DNA from 2 places in the Pseudomonas sp. TE36184 genome. Region 2 is predicted to be linked to the other one. Evidence: predicted binding sites of a transcription regulator. Region 2 holds the regulator's gene; the other holds the start of a gene.
The links. Region 2 encodes FliA, which starts transcription of late flagellar genes. Its sites were predicted from a motif close to CTAAAGTTTNNNNNNNNNNNGCCGNTAA; they were not measured.
Positions count from the first base shown of each region.

Region 1: a site for FliA is predicted at 5,885-5,912, ahead of ACVWZP_RS14490 (flagellar protein MotY). Genes of this name have one in related genera too.

Region 1 covers NZ_JBSSCU010000001.1:3,215,268-3,226,005, reverse strand. Annotated here, with positions in the region: gene ACVWZP_RS14530 (molybdopterin oxidoreductase family protein) at 1-348, shown strand, start outside; gene grxD (Grx4 family monothiol glutaredoxin) at 435-773, shown strand; gene bfr (bacterioferritin) at 945-1,415, opposite strand; gene ACVWZP_RS14515 (bacterioferritin-associated ferredoxin) at 1,617-1,835, opposite strand; gene ACVWZP_RS14510 (peroxiredoxin) at 2,081-2,683, shown strand; gene ACVWZP_RS14505 (IS110 family RNA-guided transposase) at 2,800-3,825, shown strand; gene rnt (ribonuclease T) at 4,105-4,776, opposite strand; gene pyrC (dihydroorotase) at 4,773-5,819, opposite strand; gene ACVWZP_RS14490 (flagellar protein MotY) at 5,976-6,884, shown strand; gene ACVWZP_RS14485 (argininosuccinate synthase) at 7,014-8,231, shown strand; gene ACVWZP_RS14480 (response regulator transcription factor) at 8,844-9,476, shown strand; gene ACVWZP_RS14475 (PA3496 family putative envelope integrity protein) at 9,564-9,743, opposite strand; gene nth (endonuclease III) at 9,851-10,489, opposite strand; gene ACVWZP_RS14465 (Rnf-Nqr domain containing protein) at 10,515-10,738, opposite strand, start outside.
Region 2 covers NZ_JBSSCU010000001.1:6,474,763-6,485,500, forward strand. Annotated here, with positions in the region: gene flhA (flagellar biosynthesis protein FlhA) at 139-2,253, shown strand; gene flhF (flagellar biosynthesis protein FlhF) at 2,265-3,590, shown strand; gene fleN (flagellar synthesis regulator FleN) at 3,696-4,529, shown strand; gene fliA (RNA polymerase sigma factor FliA) at 4,526-5,266, shown strand; gene ACVWZP_RS29470 (chemotaxis response regulator CheY) at 5,435-5,809, shown strand; gene ACVWZP_RS29475 (protein phosphatase CheZ) at 5,828-6,616, shown strand; partial or broken gene ACVWZP_RS29480 (chemotaxis protein CheA) at 6,628-8,921, shown strand; gene ACVWZP_RS29485 (protein-glutamate methylesterase/protein-glutamine glutaminase) at 8,970-10,094, shown strand; gene ACVWZP_RS29490 (flagellar motor protein) at 10,094-10,738, shown strand, end outside.

The DNA.
Region 1 (10,738 bases), 3.3 Mb from region 2:
AATTCCTGGATGCATAACTATCACCGCCTGGTGAAGGGCAAGCCCCGGCACCAACTGCTCATGCATCCGGAGGATCTGGCCCGCCGCCAATTGAGCGACGGGCAGCGGGTGAAGGTCAGTTCGCGCATCGGCATGATCGAGGTCGAGGTCGCGGCCAGCCTGGACATGATGCCAGGCGTGGTCAGCCTGCCGCATGGTTGGGGCCACGGGCGTCCGGGCGTGCAGATGACGATCGCCAGCCGTCAGCCGGGTGCCAGCGCGAACGACCTGACCGACGAGCGGCAGTTGGATGAGTTATCGGGCAATGCCGCGCTGAACGGCGTGCCGGTCCACGTAGCTGCGGCATAAGGTCTCCGAGCACCACGCTGGGATTTTGCGTTACAATGCGCCACCGTGCCGACCTGTGAGTCGCAAAGTTCCAGCCGAGGTGTTCCATGGATATCATCGAAACGATCAAAGAGCAGATTGCCAACAACACCATTCTGCTTTACATGAAGGGCTCTCCCAATGCCCCGCAGTGCGGCTTCTCCGCGAAAGCGTCCCAAGCCATCATGAAATGTGGCGAGAAATTCGCTTATGTGGATATCCTGCAAAACCCGGAAATTCGCGCGAACCTGCCGAAGTACGCTAACTGGCCGACTTTCCCGCAACTGTGGGTAGCCGGTGAGCTGGTCGGCGGCAGCGACATCATCAGTGAAATGTTCGAGAACGGTGAGTTGCAGACGTTGGTCAAAGACGCAGCGGCAAAAGCGGCAGCCCAGACTGAAGCTTGATTGGCCTGCAACAAAAAGCCCCGCTTCTCATACGAGAGCGGGGCTTTTTTGTGCTTCATCTGTAGGAGCGAGCTTGCTCGCGAAGAACGTCAACGATAACGCGGGCCCCCTGATGGAATGCGGGGCCCTTGAGTTTTTCGCGAGCAAACTCGCGCCTACCGTGAATAAGGGTTATTCACCCATCTGCGATTGCAGGTAGTTCTCCAGGCTGACCTTGTCGATCAGGCCCAGTTGGGTTTCCAGCCAGTCGATATGTTCTTCCTGGTCTTCCAGGATATCTTCCAGCAGTTCGCGGCTGCCGAAGTCCTTGGTCACTTCGCAGTGAGCGATGGCGGCCTTGAGCTCGCTGTGGCTCTTGCGTTCGAAGCCCAGGTCGCTGCTGATCATTTCGTGGGTGTGCTCGCCGATGTTCAGCTTGCCCAGGTCCTGTACGTTCGGCAGGCCTTCCAGGAACAGGATGCGCTTGATCAGGGCATCGGCGTCCTTCATGGCTTTGATCGATTCCTTGTACTCACGCTTGCCCAGCTTTTCCAGGCCCCAATCGTCATACATGCGCGCATGCAGAAAGTACTGATTGATCGCGACCAGTTCATTGCCAAGGATTTTGTTGAGTTGCTGGATGACTGAGATGTCGCCTTTCATGATTGGGGTCCTGCCCTTTATTCGCGGTATATAAGCAGGAGTCTGCGTGGCGAGCCCCTGAGTGTCAAACCTAAGTTATTGAATAATAAATGAAAATTAATCTGAATAAGAATGTTTGTGTTCCGCGTCTTGGCCCTAACTAATTGAATTGCGGGCATAAAAAAGCCGGACACTAAGTCCGGCTCTTTAAAATACGTTGATTCAGGCGTGTGTAAATTCTGCTGAATAGGGCAGCGCGACCTGAGCTGTTTGCAGCTGCGTCAGGGTTTCCCGTACCACTTGCTTGGCGAGGCAAGCACATTTGCCACATTGGCTGGCAACGCCGGTCGTTTCACGCACTTCCTTGTAGCTGCAGCAACCTTCGTAGATTGCTTCGCGGATTTGTCCGTCGGTGACGCCAGTGCAGAGGCAGACATACATAAGGGAGAACCATCGCGGGTTTAAGGCTTAAGTGCGATGGATCTTAATGTTAACGAGAATGATTGTCAAAGTAGTTTTGCCGTGCTGGGCCGCGACTTTGCCTGTGCGCTGACGAACGGTTTTTTCAGTGTATGATGGTCGGTCTTCACGAAGCGTGACTGCGTCACAGGCTTGTCGCTTATGCGCGGCAGACTCGAGGCCGGTCCTTTTACTTCAATCGTCACCCCTGCATCAGGAGATATCCAATGAGCGTACTCGTCGGCAAACAAGCCCCGGATTTCGACGTACCTGCCGTTCTCGGCACTGGCGAAATCGTTGACAGCTTCAAGCTGTCTGAAGCCATCAAAGGCAAATACGGCCTGGTGTTCTTCTACCCGCTGGACTTCACTTTCGTCTGCCCTTCGGAGCTGATCGCTCTGGACCACCGCATGGACGATTTCAAGGCGCGTAACGTTGAAGTGGTCGCGGTTTCCATCGACTCCCATTTCACCCACAACGCCTGGCGCAACACTGCCATCAACGATGGCGGCATCGGCAAAGTCAAATACACCATGGCTGCCGACATGAAGCACGACATCGCCAAGGCCTACGACGTTGAGTCCGAAGGCGGCGTGGCGTTCCGTGGCGCGTTCCTGATCGATGACAAGGGCGTTGTGCGCTCGCAGATCATCAACGACCTGCCGCTGGGCCGTAACATGGAAGAGCTGATCCGTCTGGTCGACGCGCTGCAATTCCACGAAGAGCACGGCGAAGTCTGCCCTGCCAACTGGAAAAAAGGCGACAAAGGCATGAACGCTTCGCCAGAAGGCGTTGCAGCCTACCTGACCGAGAACGCCGGCAAGCTGTAAGCCACGTTTGCGGTAAAAAAAACCGGCCTGAGAAGGCCGGCTAATGAGATGGTCACCCCCAACACCCTGTGAGGGCTACGCTTTCACGGGGTGTTTTGTTTTCGGAGGCCATCATCATGAGCGAGTCAGCACTGATCGGTATCGATCTCGGCAAACATACTTTCCACCTGCACGGCCAGGATAAGTCGGGCCGCGAGGTGTTTCGCAAAAAATGCTCACGAGCGCAGATGATGCAGTTTTTCGGCAATGTGCCGAGCTGTGTCGTGGTGATGGAGGCCTGTGCAGGGTCGCATTTTGTCGCTCGCCAACTGATGGCGATGGGACACACGGCCAAGCTGATTTCCCCGCAGTTCGTTAAGCCCTTCGTCAAGGGCAACAAAAATGACTTCGTCGACGCTGAGGCGATCTGTGAAGCCGCTTCCCGCCCATCCATGCGCTTCGTTACGCCTAAAACCGAATCCCAGCAAACCCTGTCTGTGCTGCATCGGATGCGCGAATCATTGGTGCATGACCGCACCAAAACGGCTAATCAGATGCACGGTTTTCTGTTGGAGTTTGGAATCAGCCTGCCCAAGGGATTGGCCATCATGAAGCGTTTGGCGAGCGTTTTGGCCGAGCACGAATTACCCGTTCGTCTGACGGTCTTATTGCAGCGCCTGCACGATCACTTCGTCTATCTGGATGAGCAAATCAAAGCGCTGGATAAAGAACTGGCGGGCCAACTGGCCAACGATGATCTGGGCAGTCGTTTGCTGAGCATGCCGTGTGTCGGCCCGATCACCGCCAGCCTGCTGGCTGTGGAGATGGGCGATGGTAAACAGTACCGATGCGGTCGCGACTTTGCCGCCTCCGTTGGCTTAGTGCCCAGGCAGTACAGTACGGGCGGCAAGGCCAATCTGCTGGGGATCAGCAAGCGGGGTGACAAGCATCTGCGACAACTGTTGGTGCAGTGTTCCAGGGTCTATATGCAGAGGCTGGATCACCAGAAAGGCGCTCTGGCTGACTGGGTTAAAACCTTGCTCAGTCGACGACATTCAAATGTCGTGGCCTGTGCCCTGGCTAACAAACTGGCGCGTATCGCTTGGGCGATAGCCGCTCGCCATACGCAATATGAAGCAGGGCCAGACGCTTTGAACGCCTGACCCTGCAGTTGTTGCAGTACCACGATTCACCCTTCAGGTTTTGCGATAGCTGAACAACAGATGATGTGAACGGCACACCGGCCTGGCGAAGATCCTGACATAAAAATCGGCTTCAGAAGCCGACCGGTTTTTAAGGATCGTCAGGCGCGACTCTCATCGTGGCGCTGGGGCATGCCCCAAACAGACGCCGGATAGATTTAAGCAAGCCAACCACACCACCCGTTAATCAGTATTGCAAAAATGGGGGTGACCATAGATTTTTATGCGCGGGATTCCACTTCAGTCGTTGAAGTCTTCCCAGCCGCCCATCTGTTTCCAACGGTTGACGATGCCGCAGAACAGCTCGGCGGTCTTTTCGGTGTCATAGCGCGCCGAGTGGGCTTCGCGACCGTCAAAGTCGATACCGGCGGCCTGGCAGGCTTTGGCCAATACGGTCTGGCCATAAGCCAGGCCGGCGAGCGTAGCGGTGTCGAAGCTGGAGAACGGGTGGAACGGGTTGCGCTTCATGTCCAGCCGCGCCACGGCGGCATTCAGGAAGCCCAGGTCGAAGCTGCTGTTGTGCCCCACCAGGATCGCGCGTTTGCAGCCATTGGCCTTCAACGCCTTGCGCACGCCACGGAAGATATCGGTCAGTGCTGCTTCTTCACTCACCGCCATGCGCAGTGGGTGATCGAGCTTGATCCCGGTGAACTCCAGGGCCGCGGCTTCGATATTGGCGCCTTCGAACGGCTCGACGCGGAAGAAGTGGGTGTGTTCCGCGAACACAAAACCCTGTTCATCCATGCCGATGGTGGTCGCGGCGATTTCCAGCAGCGCGTCGGTGGCGCAGTTGAAGCCACCGGTTTCTACGTCGATGACGACCGGCAGATAGCCGCGAAACCGCTCGGCCATCGGGTGACGGGAACCTCCACCGCTATGCTCGTGTTCGTCATCGTAATGGTCTTCACTCACTTGCTTTCCTCCAGCAGGCGCCAGCGCAGTGTTTCACCGGCGCGCAGCGGGATAACAGTCAGCTCGCCAAACGGCAGGCTGACGGGGGCAGTCCAGTCTTCACGGACCAGGGTGATGCGGTCGGTATTCGCCGGCAGCCCGTAGAAACGCGGGCCGTTGAGGCTGGCGAAGCCTTCGAGTTTGTCCAGGGCGTTGCGTTGGTCGAACGCTTCGGCGTACAGCTCGATCGCCGCATAGGCGGTGTAGCAACCGGCACAACCGCAGGCCGCTTCCTTGGCATGCTGGGCGTGGGGCGCCGAGTCGGTGCCGAGGAAGAACTTCGGGTTGCCGCTGGTCGCAGCGTCCAGCAGGGCCACCTGATGGGTGTTGCGCTTGAGAATCGGCAGGCAATAGAAGTGCGGCCGAATCCCGCCCACCAGCATGTGGTTGCGGTTGTAGAGCAGGTGATGGGCGGTGATGGTCGCGCCAACGTTGGCCGAGGCCTCGGTGACGAACTGCACCGCATCGGCCGTGGTGATGTGTTCGAACACCACCTTGAGGGTCGGAAACAGCTCGACCACCCGGCGCATATGCTCGTCGATGAAGATCTTCTCGCGATCGAACACGTCGACATCGCCGCGGGTGACTTCACCGTGGATCAACAGCGGCATGCCGACTTCGGCCATCGCTTCGATCGCCGGCAGGATCTTGTCGATGCTGGTCACGCCGGAGTCGGAGTTGGTGGTCGCGCCCGCCGGATACAGCTTGGCGGCGTGTACGAAACCGCTGGCCTTGGCCTCGCGGATTTCGTCGGGCTGGGTGCGGTCGGTCAGGTAGAGCACCATCAGCGGTTCGAAGCGGCTGCCGGCCGGCCGTACAGCGAGGATGCGCTGGCGATAGGCGTCGGCCTGCGCGGCATTACGCACCGGAGGTACCAGGTTAGGCATGATGATGGCGCGGCCAAACGTGCGCGCAACATCGGCCACGGTGTGGGGCAACGCAGCACCATCGCGAAGATGAATATGCCAGTCGTCGGGACGCAGCAGGGTCAGGCGGTCGGACATTGGGGATTCCAGGCGGGTCAATCTGGTGGGAATGCTACCGGAAAAGACTCTTGCAGGCACTCGCTATCAAGTTTTGCCGGATGCATCCGATAGCCTTTGGTATGCCTTAACGATGTATGACGCTTTGAAGTGTTGTAGAAACCAGTGGAGCCTCCCGTGCGCCAGCATTATCTAGCCCTGCTCAGTGTGTTCGCCAGCCTGCCTGCGATGGCCCTCACGTTCCAGACACGTCTGGAGAATATTGAGTGGAAGGTGGAGGGCGACAAATTCGAGTGCCGCTTGACCCAGCCGATCACCGATTTCGGCTCGGGTGAGTTCGTGCGCCGGGCCGGCGAGCAGGCGACATTCCGTCTGAAAGCCTTTAACGGCTTGCTCGGCGCAGGATCGGCGACCCTGCTGGCGGCGGCTGCGCCATGGCAACCGGGCCGTGGCGATATCAACCTCGGCGCCGTGCGTGCCGGCAGTGGCGAGGTCTTGTTCAACAGTTCCCAGGCCCAGGCCGGGCGCCTGTTCAATGGCCTGCTCGAGGGGCGCAGCCCGACCGTGCGGCATTACGGGCGTGAAGGCGGCTATTCGGAAATTCGTCTGTTGCCGGTGAAATTCAACAAAGCCTACAACGACTATCAACTGTGTACCGCCAAGCTGCTGCCGATGAATTACGATCAGGTCAAGCAGACCGAAGTCGGCTTCCCCGGTGGCGGTATCGAGCTCGACGCAGCGGCCAAGCGCAAGCTGGCGGTGATCGTCGAATTCATGAAGGCCGATCCGACGGTCAACCATATCGAATTGAACGGTCACTCCGACAACAGCGGCAATCGCCTGACCAATCGCGATGTCTCGCGCCGTCGCGCATTGGCGGTGATGGACTACTTCAAGGCCAACGGCGTGCCGGAATCGCAGATCACCATGCGTTTCCACGGCGAAAGCTACCCCTTGGCGCCCAATACCAATGCCGCCAACCGCGCGCGCAATCGGCGCGTCAATATCCAGCTCGAACGCGTGGCTGCCCCCGAGAAACCGGCGGTGCAAGCCAAGGGCCCGAGCAACCCCGCCGCTACGTCATAAGGTGCGACCATTGGTCGCCCGCTCGACATAATCTGTCGCTTTATCTTCATTTGCTGTCGCGCCCCTGTAATTTCGCGGTTTTGATCGGTAGAATCGTTGCCTTTCCGTAAAACCCCGTGGAGTGATGGCATGGCCGACGTAAACAAGGTCGTTCTCGCGTATTCCGGCGGCCTGGACACTTCGGTGATCCTCAAGTGGCTGCAGGATACTTATAACTGTGAAGTGGTGACCTTCACCGCTGACCTGGGTCAGGGCGAAGAGGTCGAACCTGCACGCGCCAAGGCGCAAGCCATGGGCGTCAAAGAGATCTACATTGACGACCTGCGCGAAGAGTTCGTCCGCGATTTCGTTTTCCCGATGTTTCGCGCCAACACCGTCTACGAAGGCGAGTACCTGCTGGGTACCTCCATCGCACGTCCGCTGATCGCCAAGCGCCTGATCGAAATCGCCAATGAAACCGGCGCTGACGCCATTTCCCATGGCGCCACCGGCAAAGGCAACGACCAGGTGCGTTTCGAACTGGGCGCCTATGCCCTCAAGCCGGGCGTGAAAGTGATTGCCCCTTGGCGTGAATGGGACTTGCTGTCCCGTGAAAAGCTGATGGATTACGCTGAAAAGCATGGCATCCCGATCGAGCGTCACGGCAAGAAGAAGTCCCCGTACTCGATGGACGCCAACCTGCTGCACATCTCCTATGAAGGCGGCGTGCTGGAAGACACCTGGACTGAGCACGAAGAAGACATGTGGCGTTGGACCGTCTCCCCGGAGAACGCTCCTGACAAGCCGCAGTACCTGGAACTGACCTACCGCAACGGCGACATCGTCGCGCTGGACGGCGTCGAGATGACCCCGGCCACCGTACTGGCGACCCTGAACCGTATCGGCGGCGAACACGGTATCGGCCGTCTCGACATCGTCGAGAACCGTTACGTGGGCATGAAGTCCCGTGGCTGCTACGAAACCCCAGGCGGCACCATCATGCTGCGCGCCCACCGCGCGATCGAGTCGATCACCCTGGACCGCGAAGTGGCTCACCTCAAAGACGAGCTGATGCCCAAGTACGCCAGCCTGATCTACACCGGCTACTGGTGGAGCCCTGAGCGTCTGATGCTGCAACAGATGATCGACGCTTCCCAGGCTCACGTGAACGGCGTTGTGCGCCTGAAGCTGTACAAGGGCAACGTGATCGTCACCGGTCGCAAGTCCGATGAGTCGCTGTTCGACGCCAACATCGCCACCTTCGAAGAAGATGGCGGTGCCTACAACCAGGCGGACGCAGCAGGCTTCATCAAGTTGAATGCACTGCGCATGCGTATTGCGGCCAACAAGGGTCGCAAGTTGTTCTGAGTGTTCCCGTCGAAATGAAAAGTGGCCCCTTGTTCAGGGGCCATTTTTTTTGCCTGTAAAAAAGGCGCGGCGATCCTGATGTTTAAAGTTGTTTAGGTTTGTTTAAAGTCTATCGAGGTTCGTCGTTTCAGAAAGTTTGATGCCTGGCCCGCCGAGGAATGAATTATTTACACCTGAGTAGGAACTATGTCTTACAGAAAATTCACTCACCAAAGTGCGGCGTAGATGTAAGTCGCGGAAAGTTCTGTAGGAAATTTATGGTGTAAATAAATATGTTGAATGGAACTGAAATCATCAGGCTTTTTTTACCTGTCGGCCCATGCGGTCGCGACATGCAAGGGGCATTTCCTGAAACGGGTGTGCGCTGCGTTTACGGGTGCCCCCCTATTCACCGGATATTTCTCTCAAAATATGTGCGAGCCCGGAAAGGTCTGAAAGGCTCCATAAAACTCGAAACATCTGAGTTGGTGTTTTTTTGTAGGTTAATTCCTATCTCGTTGTGGGTTGGGTCTCTGCTTGCTGTTGCTTGGGGTGGAACGCTATGCCAACTAGGAAACGACTAGGCTATTGTGCTTGCTCTGAATAATTCGAACAGCGAAATTGGACTTTCTCATGAATAAAGTGCTGATCGTGGATGATCATCCCGTCATTCGTCTTGCTGTGCGCATGCTAATGGAGCGTCATGGTTATGAGGTCGTTGCCGAGACCGATAACGGTGTCGATGCGTTGCAACTTGCACGGGAACATATGCCGGACATTGTCATACTGGATATTGGAATTCCCAAACTCGATGGCCTGGAAGTTATCTGCCGGCTGTCGTCCACCAAACAGGCCACACCGTTCAAGGTGCTGGTCCTGACTTCCCAGGCGCCGGGCCATTTCTCCATGCGCTGCATGCAGGCGGGGGCGGCCGGGTACGTGTGCAAGCAGCAGGACCTGACGGAATTGCTGAGTGCCATCAAGGCGGTGCTGTCCGGCTACAGCTACTTTCCCAACCAGGCGCTGAATTCGGTGCGTTCCACCATGGGCAATGCCAGCGAGGCCGACATGGTCGAGCGCCTTTCGGGACGCGAGATGATGGTGTTGCAGCAACTGGCGCGCGGCAAAACCAACAAGGAGATCGCCGACGGCATGTTCCTCAGCAACAAAACCGTCAGCACCTATAAGACACGCTTGCTGCTCAAGCTCAATGCCCGCTCACTGGTCGATCTGATCGAGTTGGCTCAACGCAATGGCCTGGTCTAGAGGAGGGCGCCACCCCATGGCTGGATAGCCAGGCGAATCGGCAGAAAAAAGCCTCCGTGAGGGAGGCTTCCGGCCGTTCTCGGCTGATCAGAGGTCGAAATCGTAATCGGCCAGCTGTTTTTGCAAGCGTCGCTCTTCCAGAAGGTTGTCGATGGTGCGGCGTTTGCTTAGATTGGTCTTGGCCACCTCTACAGGTGCTTCCTGCCCATCGTCATCCGACTCGACAAGGTCATCGTCCACTTCCAGTTGTTCTTTGCCAGTGCTCATAACGTTAACTCCGGGCTAAGACTGCCGTTGGCGCTCCTTATAACGATATTCCATGAGCGGGTAAAAAAGATTTTTTCAATCGATAGATCGAAAAAACCTATGATCCCTCAATCGTCCGACGTCTTGTCCTTGTATTCGCACAGGTCTTCGATGCGACAGCTGCCGCAGCGCGGCTTGCGGGCCTGGCAAACGTAGCGCCCGTGAAGGATCAGCCAGTGGTGCGAATCGAGCAGATACGGCTTGGGGACAAACTTCATCAGTTGTTTTTCCACTTCCACCACATTCTTGCCGCGGGCAATGCCGGTGCGGTTGCTCACCCGGAAAATGTGAGTGTCCACGGCCATGGTCAGTTGCCGGAACGCCGTATTGAGCACAACGTTTGCCGTTTTGCGGCCCACGCCTGGCAAAGCCTCCAGCGCTTCGCGGGTTTGCGGCACTTCGCCGCCATGCCGCTCCACCAGTAGGCGGCAGGTCTCGATGACATTTTTCGCCTTGCTGTTGTACAAGCCGATGGTCTTGATGTATTCGGACAAACCTTCCACGCCCAAGGCATGGATCGCTGCCGGCGTGTTCGCCACGGGATACAGTTTGGCCGTGGCCTTGTTGACGCCGACGTCTGTGGATTGGGCCGAGAGAATCACCGCAATCAGCAACTCAAACGGCGTGGAGTAGGCCAGTTCGGTTTTGGGTTCCGGATTGTCTTCGTGGAGCCTGCGGAAAATTTCCAGGCGTTTTGCGGCGTTCATGGGGCAGGCGATTCCTTGCTGGCGGTCAGCGTGATTGTGAAAAATGGGCCCAGGCTTGCAACCCTGCGAGCAATAACCCAAGCAGGATAAACCCGGCCGGCATCAATGTGGTGGCGGCACTGGCGCGTAACAACCCCATGACGAGCATGAGCGCGGCGAACAGGCCGACTAACCGTAGCTGCGCCTTGCGCTGGCCCGCCTCAAAGAAACCATGGTGTTCCAGGACGACGCATTGCACGCTGATCAGCG
Region 2 (10,738 bases):
GCGCTTGCTCCCTAGCCACTGATCCAACTCGGAGAACAAAAGTTGGAAGGCTTCTTGCAATACCGCCTCCAGGACGCCTCTCGGCGTCAAAAGTTTGCTTCAAGGATGCGAGGAGTACCGGTGGTAGATCGCTCTCAAATGCTCAGCACGGCCCGCAGCACCCTGACTGACCTCTCGCGGGGCAATCTGGGTGTGCCGTTGTTGTTGCTGGTGATGCTGGCAATGATGATGTTGCCGATGCCGCCGTTCCTGCTCGACGTGTTCTTCACCTTCAACATTGCCTTGTCCGTCGTGGTCCTGCTGGTCTGCGTCTACGCGTTGCGGCCGCTGGATTTCGCGGTGTTTCCCACCATTCTGCTGATCGCCACGCTGTTGCGGCTGGCGTTGAACGTGGCGTCGACCCGCGTGGTCATGCTCCACGGCCAGGACGGGCATGCCGCCGCCGGTAAGGTGATCCAGGCCTTCGGCGAGGTGGTGATCGGCGGTAACTACGTGGTCGGTATCGTGGTGTTCGCGATCCTGATGATCATCAACTTCGTGGTGGTGACCAAGGGCGCCGGGCGGATTTCCGAGGTGAGCGCGCGCTTTACCCTCGACGCCATGCCAGGCAAACAGATGGCCATCGACGCCGACCTCAACGCCGGCCTGATCGACCAGAACCAGGCCAAATCGCGCCGCCTGGAAGTGGCCCAGGAGGCCGAGTTCTACGGTTCCATGGACGGTGCCAGCAAATTCGTGCGCGGTGACGCCATCGCCGGCCTGTTGATTCTGTTCATCAACCTGATCGGCGGCATGGCGGTCGGGATCTTCCAGCACGGCATGACCTTCGGCGATGCGGGCAAGGTCTACGCCCTGCTGACCATCGGTGACGGTTTAGTGGCGCAATTGCCATCACTGTTGTTATCCACAGCTGCGGCGATCATGGTGACCCGTGCGTCGGGCTCCGAAGACATGGGCAAGCAGATCAGCCGGCAGATGTTCGCCTCGCCCAAGGCGCTGGCCGTGGCGGCGGGCATCATGGCGATCATGGGCATTGTGCCCGGCATGCCCCACGTCTCGTTCTTGAGCATGGCGGCGATGGCCGCCGGTGGCGCCTACCTGTTCTGGAAAAAGCAGAACTTGGTCAAGGTGAAGGCCCAGCAAGAAATCGCGCGCCAGCAGGAACTGCTGCCGTCGCCGGCCCGCGCCCAGGAAACCAAGGAGTTGGGCTGGGACGACGTGACCCCGATCGACATGATCGGCCTGGAAGTCGGCTACCGCCTGATCCCGTTGGTCGACCGCAACCAGGGCGGCCAATTGCTCGCGCGGATCAAGGGCGTGCGCAAGAAGCTGTCCCAGGACCTGGGCTTCCTGATGCCCACTGTGCATATCCGCGACAACCTCGACCTGGCCCCCAGCGCCTACCGCCTGACCCTGATGGGCGTGATCCTCGCCGAAGCGGAGATCTACCCCGACCGCGAGCTGGCGATCAACCCGGGCCAGGTGTTCGGCACGTTGAACGGTATAACCGCCAAAGATCCGGCTTTTGGTCTGGAGGCGGTCTGGATCGAAGTCAGCCAGCGCAGTCAGGCGCAGTCCCTCGGCTACACCGTGGTGGACGCCAGCACCGTGGTCGCCACGCACCTCAACCAGATTCTGTACAAGCACTCCCACGAGCTGATCGGCCACGAAGAAGTCCAGCAACTAATGGGTTTGCTGGCCAAAGCCTCGCCCAAGCTCGCCGAAGAGCTGGTGCCGGGCGTGCTGTCGCTGTCGCAATTGCTCAAGGTGCTGCAGGCGCTGCTGGCCGAACAGGTGCCGGTGCGCGACATTCGCAGCATCGCCGAGGCCATCGCCAACAATGCCGCCAAGAGTCAAGATACTGCCGCGTTGGTGGCCGCCGTGCGCGTTGGATTATCCCGCGCTATCGTACAAAGCATTGTAGGGATTGAGTCTGAGCTGCCTGTGATCACCTTGGAGCCAAGGTTGGAACAAATATTGCTCAATAGTATTCAGAAGGCAGGACAGGGCCAGGAAGAGGGCGTTCTGCTGGAGCCAAGCATGGCTGAAAAACTGCAGCGTTCGTTGATCGAAGCAGCGCAGCGTCAGGAAATGCAGGGCCAACCGGTGATTCTGCTGGTGGCAGGCCCGGTCCGAGCGATGTTGTCGCGGTTTGGACGCCTGGCAGTGCCGAATTTGCACGTTTTGGCTTATCAGGAAATCCCTGACAACAAGCAAGTGACTATCGTCGCGACAGTAGGGCCCAACGGCTGAGGTAGTGGGTTATGCAAGTAAAGCGTTTTTTCGCCGCCGATATGCGTCAGGCCATGAAACTGGTACGTGACGAGCTGGGCGCCGACGCTGCGATTATCGGTAACCGTCGTATTGCCGGCGGTGTCGAGCTGACGGCTGCCCTGGATTACACCCCTTCGGCGCTGGCCCCGCGTGTCCCGAACATGGAGCTTGAAGACGAGCTGCGCAAGACGGCCTCGCGCATTGTCTCGGCCCAGGCCGAACTGAGCATGCGCGGTGACAGCGATGCGACCACCAATCGCCAGTTGTTCGCCGGCCTGCCGCTGACCGCCGCCGAGCCGCTGGTCGAGCCGACGTTCATCGAACCGCCGCGTCCTGCCGCGCCTGCCGCGCCTGCCCCGGCCGCCGCAGTCGACCAGCGTGTGTTCGACTCGATGCGCTTTGAGCTCAACGGCCTGCGCGAGCTGCTGGAAGTGCAGCTCGGTTCGCTGGCCTGGACCCAACTGCAAGGCAGCAAGCCGCAACAGGCCAACCTGTGGCGTCGCCTGCAACGCATCGGCCTGTCCGGCCCGTTGTCCCGCGACCTGCTGGCGCTGACCAGCGAAATCGAAGAACCTCGCCAGGCCTGGCGCATGTTGCTGGCCCACCTGGCGCGGATGATCGTCACCCCGGAACTCGAACCCCTGGAAGAGGGCGGCGTGATCGCCATGGTCGGCCCTGCCGGCATGGGCAAGACCACCACGCTGGCCAAGCTGGCGGCGCGCTACGTGCTCAAGTACGGCGCTCAGAACATCGCGCTGGTAAGCATGGACAGCTACCGCATCGGTGCCCAGGAGCAACTCAAGACCCTGGGCCGCATCCTCAATGTGTCGGTGACCCACGTCGACCCGGGCCAGTCCCTGGCCAACGCCCTCGATCCGTTGCTGCGCAAACGTGTGGTGCTGATCGATACCGCCGGCCTGCAAGCCAGCGATCCGGCGTTGCGCATGCAGCTGGAGAGCCTGGCCGGGCGTGGCATCAAGGCAAAAAATTACCTGGTGCTTGCAACCACCAGCCAAAAACAAGTTCTTACCGCTGCGTACCATAGCTACAAGCGCTGCGGCCTGGCCGGATGCATCCTCACCAAGCTCGACGAAACCGCGAGCCTGGGCGAGGTGCTGAGCCTGGCTATCAGTCATGAACTTCCGGTCGCCTACCTGACCGACGGGCCGCGGATTCCGGATGATTTGCATCTGCCGCGCCGTCATCAGTTGGTCAGCCGTGCCGTCAGCGTGCAAATGCAAGAAGAGCCTAGCGAGGAAGCGATGGCCGATATGTTCGCTGACCTTTACCACAACCCGGCAAAGCGGGTGGGTTGAGGCAGCATGAACACCATGAAATGTATCTACATCGATGGTCTGCAAGCGATTCACGCGGCCAAGCCATGTAGCCTGCGTCTAAGCAAGACAAGGTAAAGAATTAAAATGGGCAGCATGCATCCCGTACAGGTGATCGCGGTGACCGGCGGCAAAGGTGGCGTCGGGAAAACTAACGTGTCAGTGAATTTGTCCCTGGCCCTGGCAGAGCTTGGCCGTCGTGTCATGCTGCTGGATGCTGACCTTGGGTTGGCGAACGTTGACGTTTTGCTGGGGCTCACGCCCAAACACACCCTCGCCGATGTGATCGAGGGTCGCTGCGAGCTGCGCGATGTGCTGCTGCAGGGCCCTGGAGGCATCCGCATCGTGCCGGCCGCCTCGGGCACCCAGAGCATGGTCCACTTGAGCCCTGCGCAGCATGCCGGCCTGATCCAGGCGTTCAGCGATATCGGCGACAACCTCGACGTGCTGGTGATCGACACCGCCGCCGGGATTGGCGAGTCCGTGGTCAGCTTCGTGCGCGCCGCGCAAGAAGTCCTGCTGGTGGTCTGCGATGAACCCACCTCGATCACCGACGCCTACGCCCTGATCAAACTGCTCAACCGCGACTACGGCATGAACCGCTTCCGCGTGCTGGCCAACATGGCCCAGAGCCCGCAGGAAGGACGCAACCTGTTCGCCAAGTTGACCAAGGTCACTGATCGCTTTCTCGATGTCGCCTTACAATACGTCGGCGCAGTTCCCTATGACGAGTGTGTACGCAAGGCCGTGCAAAAGCAGCGTGCGGTCTACGAAGCGTTCCCTCGTTCGAAATGCGCGTTGGCGTTCAAGGCTATTGCTCAGAAGGTCGATACCTGGCCGTTGCCCGCCAACCCTCGGGGGCATCTGGAGTTTTTCGTCGAGCGATTGGTGCATCAGACGAGCGCAGGACCGGTGCTATGACAGCCAGCGGCTATAACCTTTACAAAAATTCGGCACGTGACCGCCAGGGCGAATTGATCGAGCGCTATGCGCCGCTGGTCAAGCGCATTGCCTATCACTTGCTGGCACGCCTGCCCGCCAGTGTCCAGGTCGAAGACTTGATCCAGGCCGGCATGATCGGCCTGCTCGAAGTATCGACCAAATACGACGCGAGCAAGGGTGCGAGTTTCGAGACGTATGCGGGTATCCGTATCCGTGGTGCGATGCTCGATGAAGTGCGTAAAGGGGATTGGGCGCCGCGTTCGGTACACCGCAATACGCGCATGGTCAGTGACGCAATTCGTGCAATTGAAGCAAAAACCGGTCGCGACGCTAAAGATCACGAAGTTGCGGCCGAACTCCAATTGAGTCTCGACGATTATTACGGGATTTTGAACGATACCTTGGGCAGCCGCCTGTTCAGTTTCGACGACCTGTTGCAGGACGGCGAACACGAAGGGCTGCACGAGGACGGCGCGAGTGCTCATCTCGAACCGTCGCGCGACCTGGAAGATGAACGCTTTCAGGGGGCGCTGGCGGACGCGATTGCCAATCTGCCGGAGCGTGAGCGACTGGTGTTGGCGCTGTACTACGACGAAGAGCTGAACCTCAAGGAAATCGGTGAGGTCCTGGGGGTCAGCGAATCGCGTGTCAGCCAGCTGCACAGCCAGTGCGCAGCCCGCTTGCGGGGACGCCTGGGAGAGTGGCGCGCGCGCTGACAGGCAGTGTGGGGACACTGCAGACACTACCGCGAGGCCCTTGGTTTTCGCGGGTGAGTTTCGTGGTGCCCTGGGCAGTCCTTTTTGTGTAACGCCTGTTGATTGAAATGGCGCGTCCAGGTGCTGGACGCGTTTTAAGACTGCTTGGAGGTCGAATTGGACAAGAACATGAAAATCCTCATCGTTGATGACTTCTCAACGATGCGGCGGATCATAAAAAACCTGTTGCGTGACCTGGGGTTCACCAACACGGTCGAGGCGGATGACGGCCTTACGGCGATTCCGATCCTCAACAGCGGGAGCATCGACTTTCTGGTAACCGACTGGAACATGCCCGGCATGACCGGTATCGACTTGCTGCGCCATGTGCGCGCCGATGAAAAACTGCGCAGCCTTCCCGTGTTGATGGTGACCGCCGAAGCCAAGCGTGAGCAGATCATCGAAGCCGCCCAGGCCGGGGTCAACGGCTACGTGGTCAAGCCATTCACTGCATTGGCCTTGAAAGAGAAGATCGAAAAAATCTTCGAACGCATCCACGGCTAATGCCATCGCGGGGGAGCTATGGAGCATAAAGAAACGTCACAGGGGGACTTTGAGTCGACCCTGAAAAAGCATGCTCACCAACTGGTCGAGAGCCTTGAAAAAGGCCAGTTCGGCGACGCGGTGCAGTTAATCCATGAGCTTAACCAGACCCGTGACCGCGGCCTGTATCAGGAAGTGGGCAAGCTCACGCGCGAGCTGCACAGTGCGATCGTCAATTTTCAGATTGACCCGCACATGCCCCAGGCTGAAGAAATTTCGCAAATCACCGATGCCACTGAGCGCCTGTCCTATGTGGTCAGGCTGACTGAAGCGGCGGCCAACCGCACCATGGACCTGGTGGAAAACGCCACGCCCCTGGTCAACGGCATGGCCAACGAAGCCCAGGCCCTCAGCGTTGACTGGGGCCGCTTCATGCGTCGGGAAGTGGGGGCTGAGGAGTTTCGTGAGTTGGCCCGTCGGGTCGAGGGTTTCCTGTCGCGCAGCGAACAGGACAACCACACGGTGTCCAGCAACCTCAATGACATTCTGCTCGCCCAGGATTACCAGGACCTCACCGGTCAGGTGATCAAGCGCGTGACCCAATTGGTCACCGAAGTGGAAAGCAACTTGCTCAAATTGGTGCTTATGGCAGGCCAAGTTGATCGTTTCGCCGGCATCGAACATGACCGCGAAGCGATCCTCTCGGAAAAAGATCCACAAAAACATCTCGCCAAGGGTGAAGGTCCGCAGATTCATGCCGATAAACGTGAAGACGTTATGTCAGGTCAGGATGACGTAGATGACCTGTTATCCAGTTTAGGCTTCTAAGGAGCACACCCATGAGCTTCGGCGCCGATGAAGAAATCCTTCAGGATTTCCTTGTAGAGGCCGGCGAAATTTTAGAGCAACTGTCCGAACAACTGGTCGAGCTGGAAAGCCGACCGGATGATGCGAACCTGCTCAATGCAATTTTTCGCGGTTTTCACACTGTAAAAGGGGGCGCCGGCTTCCTCCAGCTCCATGAGCTGGTGGAGTGCTGCCACATCGCCGAGAACGTGTTCGACATCCTGCGCAAGGGTGAGCGTCACGTTGATTCGGAGCTGATGGACGTGATTCTCGAAGCGCTGGATGCGGTCAACGGCATGTTCAGCGAAGTTCGCGAACGTGCCCCGATCACCGCAGCCACCCCGGAACTGCTGGCCGCCCTGGCGCGTCTGGCGGAGCCTGCCGACACCGCGGCCGCGCCGGTGGTGGAAGCGGCTCCGGAGCCTGTCGTCGAAGCCGAAGCGGATGTCACCGACAGCGAGTTCGAGCAACTGCTCGACTCCCTCAATGCGGTCAAGGCCGAAGCCGAAGCGCCGCAAGCGGTCGCTGCAGTGGCCGCGCCCGCCGCGCCGACCGGCGAAGACATTACCGACGCAGAATTCGAATCCCTGCTCGATCAGTTGCACGGCAAGGGCCAGTTCGCTGCCGACGCCGTTGCACCTGCGGCTGAGGCGCAAGCACCTGCGAGTGCCTCGCAAGTTCCGGCAGCCGCCGCCGCCGCCGGCACCGACATTACCGACGACGAATTCGAAGCGTTGCTCGACCAGTTGCATGGCAAGGGCTCCTTTGCTGCCGATGCCTTGCCGGAAGTCGCCGCAACGGCTGCCGCACCGGCTGCTGCCGCTGCCGCACCTGCCGGCGACGGGCTGATTTCCGATCACGAATTCGAAGCCCTGCTCGACGAATTGCACGGCAAGGGCAAGTTCGCTGAAGTGGCCGCTGGCGCTGCGGCGACGGCAGCCCCGGTGGCGGCCAAACCGGCACCGGCCAAAGCCGCGGCCCCTGCTGCCGCCAAGCCGGCCCCGGCCCCGGCTGCCGCCGCTCCTGCCGCTGCCGCGCGTGCCCCGGCTGCCGCCGCTCCTGCCGCTGCCGCGCGTGCCCCGGCCGCCGCCGCGGCCGACAAGCCTGCCAGCGAAGCCGAAACCACGGTGCGTGTGGATACCGCGCGCCTGGACGACATCATGAACATGGTCGGCGAACTGGTGCTGGTGCGTAACCGCCTGGTGCGCCTGGGCCTGAACAGTGGCGACGAAGCCATGCAGAAGGCCGTGTCGAACCTCGACGTGGTCACTGCCGACCTGCAGACCGCGGTGATGAAGACGCGGATGCAGCCGATCAAGAAAGTCTTCGGTCGCTTCCCGCGCCTGGTTCGTGACCTGGCTCGCCAGCTCAAGAAAGAAATCAACCTGGAACTGGTGGGTGAAGAAACCGACCTCGACAAAAACCTTGTCGAGGCCCTGGCCGACCCGCTGGTCCACTTGGTGCGCAACGCCGTCGACCACGGCGTGGAAACCCCGGAAGAACGCGAAGCCGCGGGCAAGTCCCGTAACGGCAAGGTGATTCTGGCGGCGGAACAAGAGGGCGACCATATCCTGCTGTCGATCACCGATGACGGCAAAGGCATGGACCCGGCGATCCTGCGCGGTATCGCCGTCAAGCGTGGCGTGATGGACAAGGATGCCGCCGACCGCTTGACCGATACCGAGTGCTACAACCTGATTTTCGCGCCGGGCTTCTCGACCAAGACCGAGATTTCCGACGTGTCGGGCCGTGGCGTGGGCATGGACGTGGTGAAAACCAAGATCAGCCAGCTCAACGGTTCGATCAATATCTACTCGACCAAGGGCCTGGGCTCGAAGATCGTCATCAAGGTGCCGTTGACCCTGGCGATCATGCCGACCCTGATGGTGATGCTGGGCAACCAGGCCTTCGCTTTCCCGCTGGTCAACGTCAACGAGATCTTCCACCTCGACCTGTCGCGCACCAACGTGGTGGACGGCCAGGAAGTGGTGATCGTGCGCGACAAAGCGTTGCCACTGTCTTCTACCTCAAGCGCTGGCTGGTCGCCTCGGCCGCCCATGAAGAGCAGCGCGAAGGCCATGTGGTGATTCTCTCCGTGGGCACCCAGCGCATCGGCTTTGTCGTCGATCAACTGGTCGGCCAGGAAGAAGTGGTCATCAAGCCTTTGGGCAAAATGCTGCAGGGAACCCCGGGCATGTCGGGTGCGACCATCACCGGTGACGGTCGTATCGCGTTGATTCTCGATGTTCCGAGCATGCTCAAGCGTTACGCCGCACGGCGTATTTGATTCTGGTGGGGCAGGGCGGTATTGCCTGCCCCGCCTAACGGAGTGTTTATGGTAGTCAAGGTCCTGGTGGTGGACGATTCGGGTTTCTTCCGCCGCCGCGTCTCGGAAATTCTTTCCGCCGATCCAACGATCCAGGTGGTCGGCACGGCCACCAACGGTAAAGAGGCGATTGATCAAGCCATTGCGTTGAAGCCGGACGTGATCACCATGGACTACGAGATGCCGATGATGGATGGCATCACCGCAGTCCGACACATCATGCAGCGCTGTCCGACCCCGGTATTGATGTTCTCCTCGCTGACCCACGAAGGCGCCCGGGTCACCCTGGATGCGCTGGACGCCGGTGCGGTGGACTTCCTGCCGAAGAATTTCGAAGACATCTCGCGCAACCCCGAGAAGGTCAAGCAGATGCTGTGCGAGAAGGTCCACAGCATTTCGCGCAGCAACCGTCGCAGCCTGTTCAGCGCCCCGGCGCCTGCGCCGGTCGCGGCTCCGGCGGCACCCACCAGCACGGCGTTCGGTCGCCCGGCGCCGGCAGCGGTTGCCCGGCCTGCCGCGGCACCCGTGCGGGCACCTGCGCCAAACGCCCATTCGCCGGCGCCGAAACGCAAGGCCTACAAGCTGGTTGCCATTGGTACTTCGACCGGCGGCCCGGTTGCCCTGCAACGGGTCTTGACCCAACTGCCGGCCAACTTCCCGGCGCCGATCGTGCTGATCCAGCACATGCCCGCCGCGTTCACCAAGGCCTTCGCCGAGCGCCTGGACAAGCTGTGCCGCATCAGCGTCAAGGAAGCCGAGGATGGCGACATCCTGCGTCCTGGCCTGGCGCTGCTGGCGCCTGGGGGCAAGCAGATGATGGTCGATGGCCGTGGCGCGATCAAAATCCTGCCGGGCGATGAGCGCCTCAACTACAAACCCTGCGTGGATATCACCTTCGGTTCGGCAGCCAAGTCCTACGGCGACAAAGTTCTGGCGGTGGTGCTCACCGGCATGGGCGCCGACGGTCGCGAAGGCGCGCGCCTGCTCAAGCAGGGCGGCAGTGCGATCTGGGCCCAGGACGAAGCCAGTTGCGTGATTTATGGCATGCCGATGGCCATCGTCAAGGCTGAGCTGGCCGACGCGATCTACAGCCTGGACGATATCGGCAGGCATTTGGTGGAGGCCTGCCTCTGATGGATGTACTGAGTCTGATCGGTATCACCATGGCGTTTGTCGCGATCATCGGCGGCAACTACCTCGAAGGCGGGCACCTCGGCGCCCTGGCCAACGGCCCGGCGGCGCTGATCGTGATCGGTGGCACCGTCGGCGCGGCATTGCTGCAGTCGCCCTTGAGTTCGTTCAAGCGTGCCATGCAGATCCTGATCTGGATTATTTTCCCGCCGCGCGTCGACCTGGCCGGCGGCATCGACCGCGTGGTCAACTGGAGCCTCACCGCACGCAAGGAAGGCCTGCTGGGCCTGGAAGGCGTGGCCGATGCCGAGCCCGACAGCTACGCGCGCAAAGGCCTGCAATTGCTGGTGGACGGCGCCGAGCCGGAGGCGATTCGCAGCATCCTGGAAGTGGATTTCTACACCCAGGAAAGCCGCGATATCAACGCCGCCAAAGTCTTTGAAAGCATGGGCGGCTACGCGCCGACCATCGGCATCATCGGTGCGGTGATGGGCCTGATCCACGTGATGGGCAACCTCGCCGATCCGTCGCAACTGGGCAGCGGCATTGCCGTGGCGTTTGTCGCCACCATCTACGGTGTGGCGAGTGCCAACCTGGTGCTGTTGCCGGTGGCCAGCAAGCTCAAGTCGATTGCCCTGCGCCAGTCG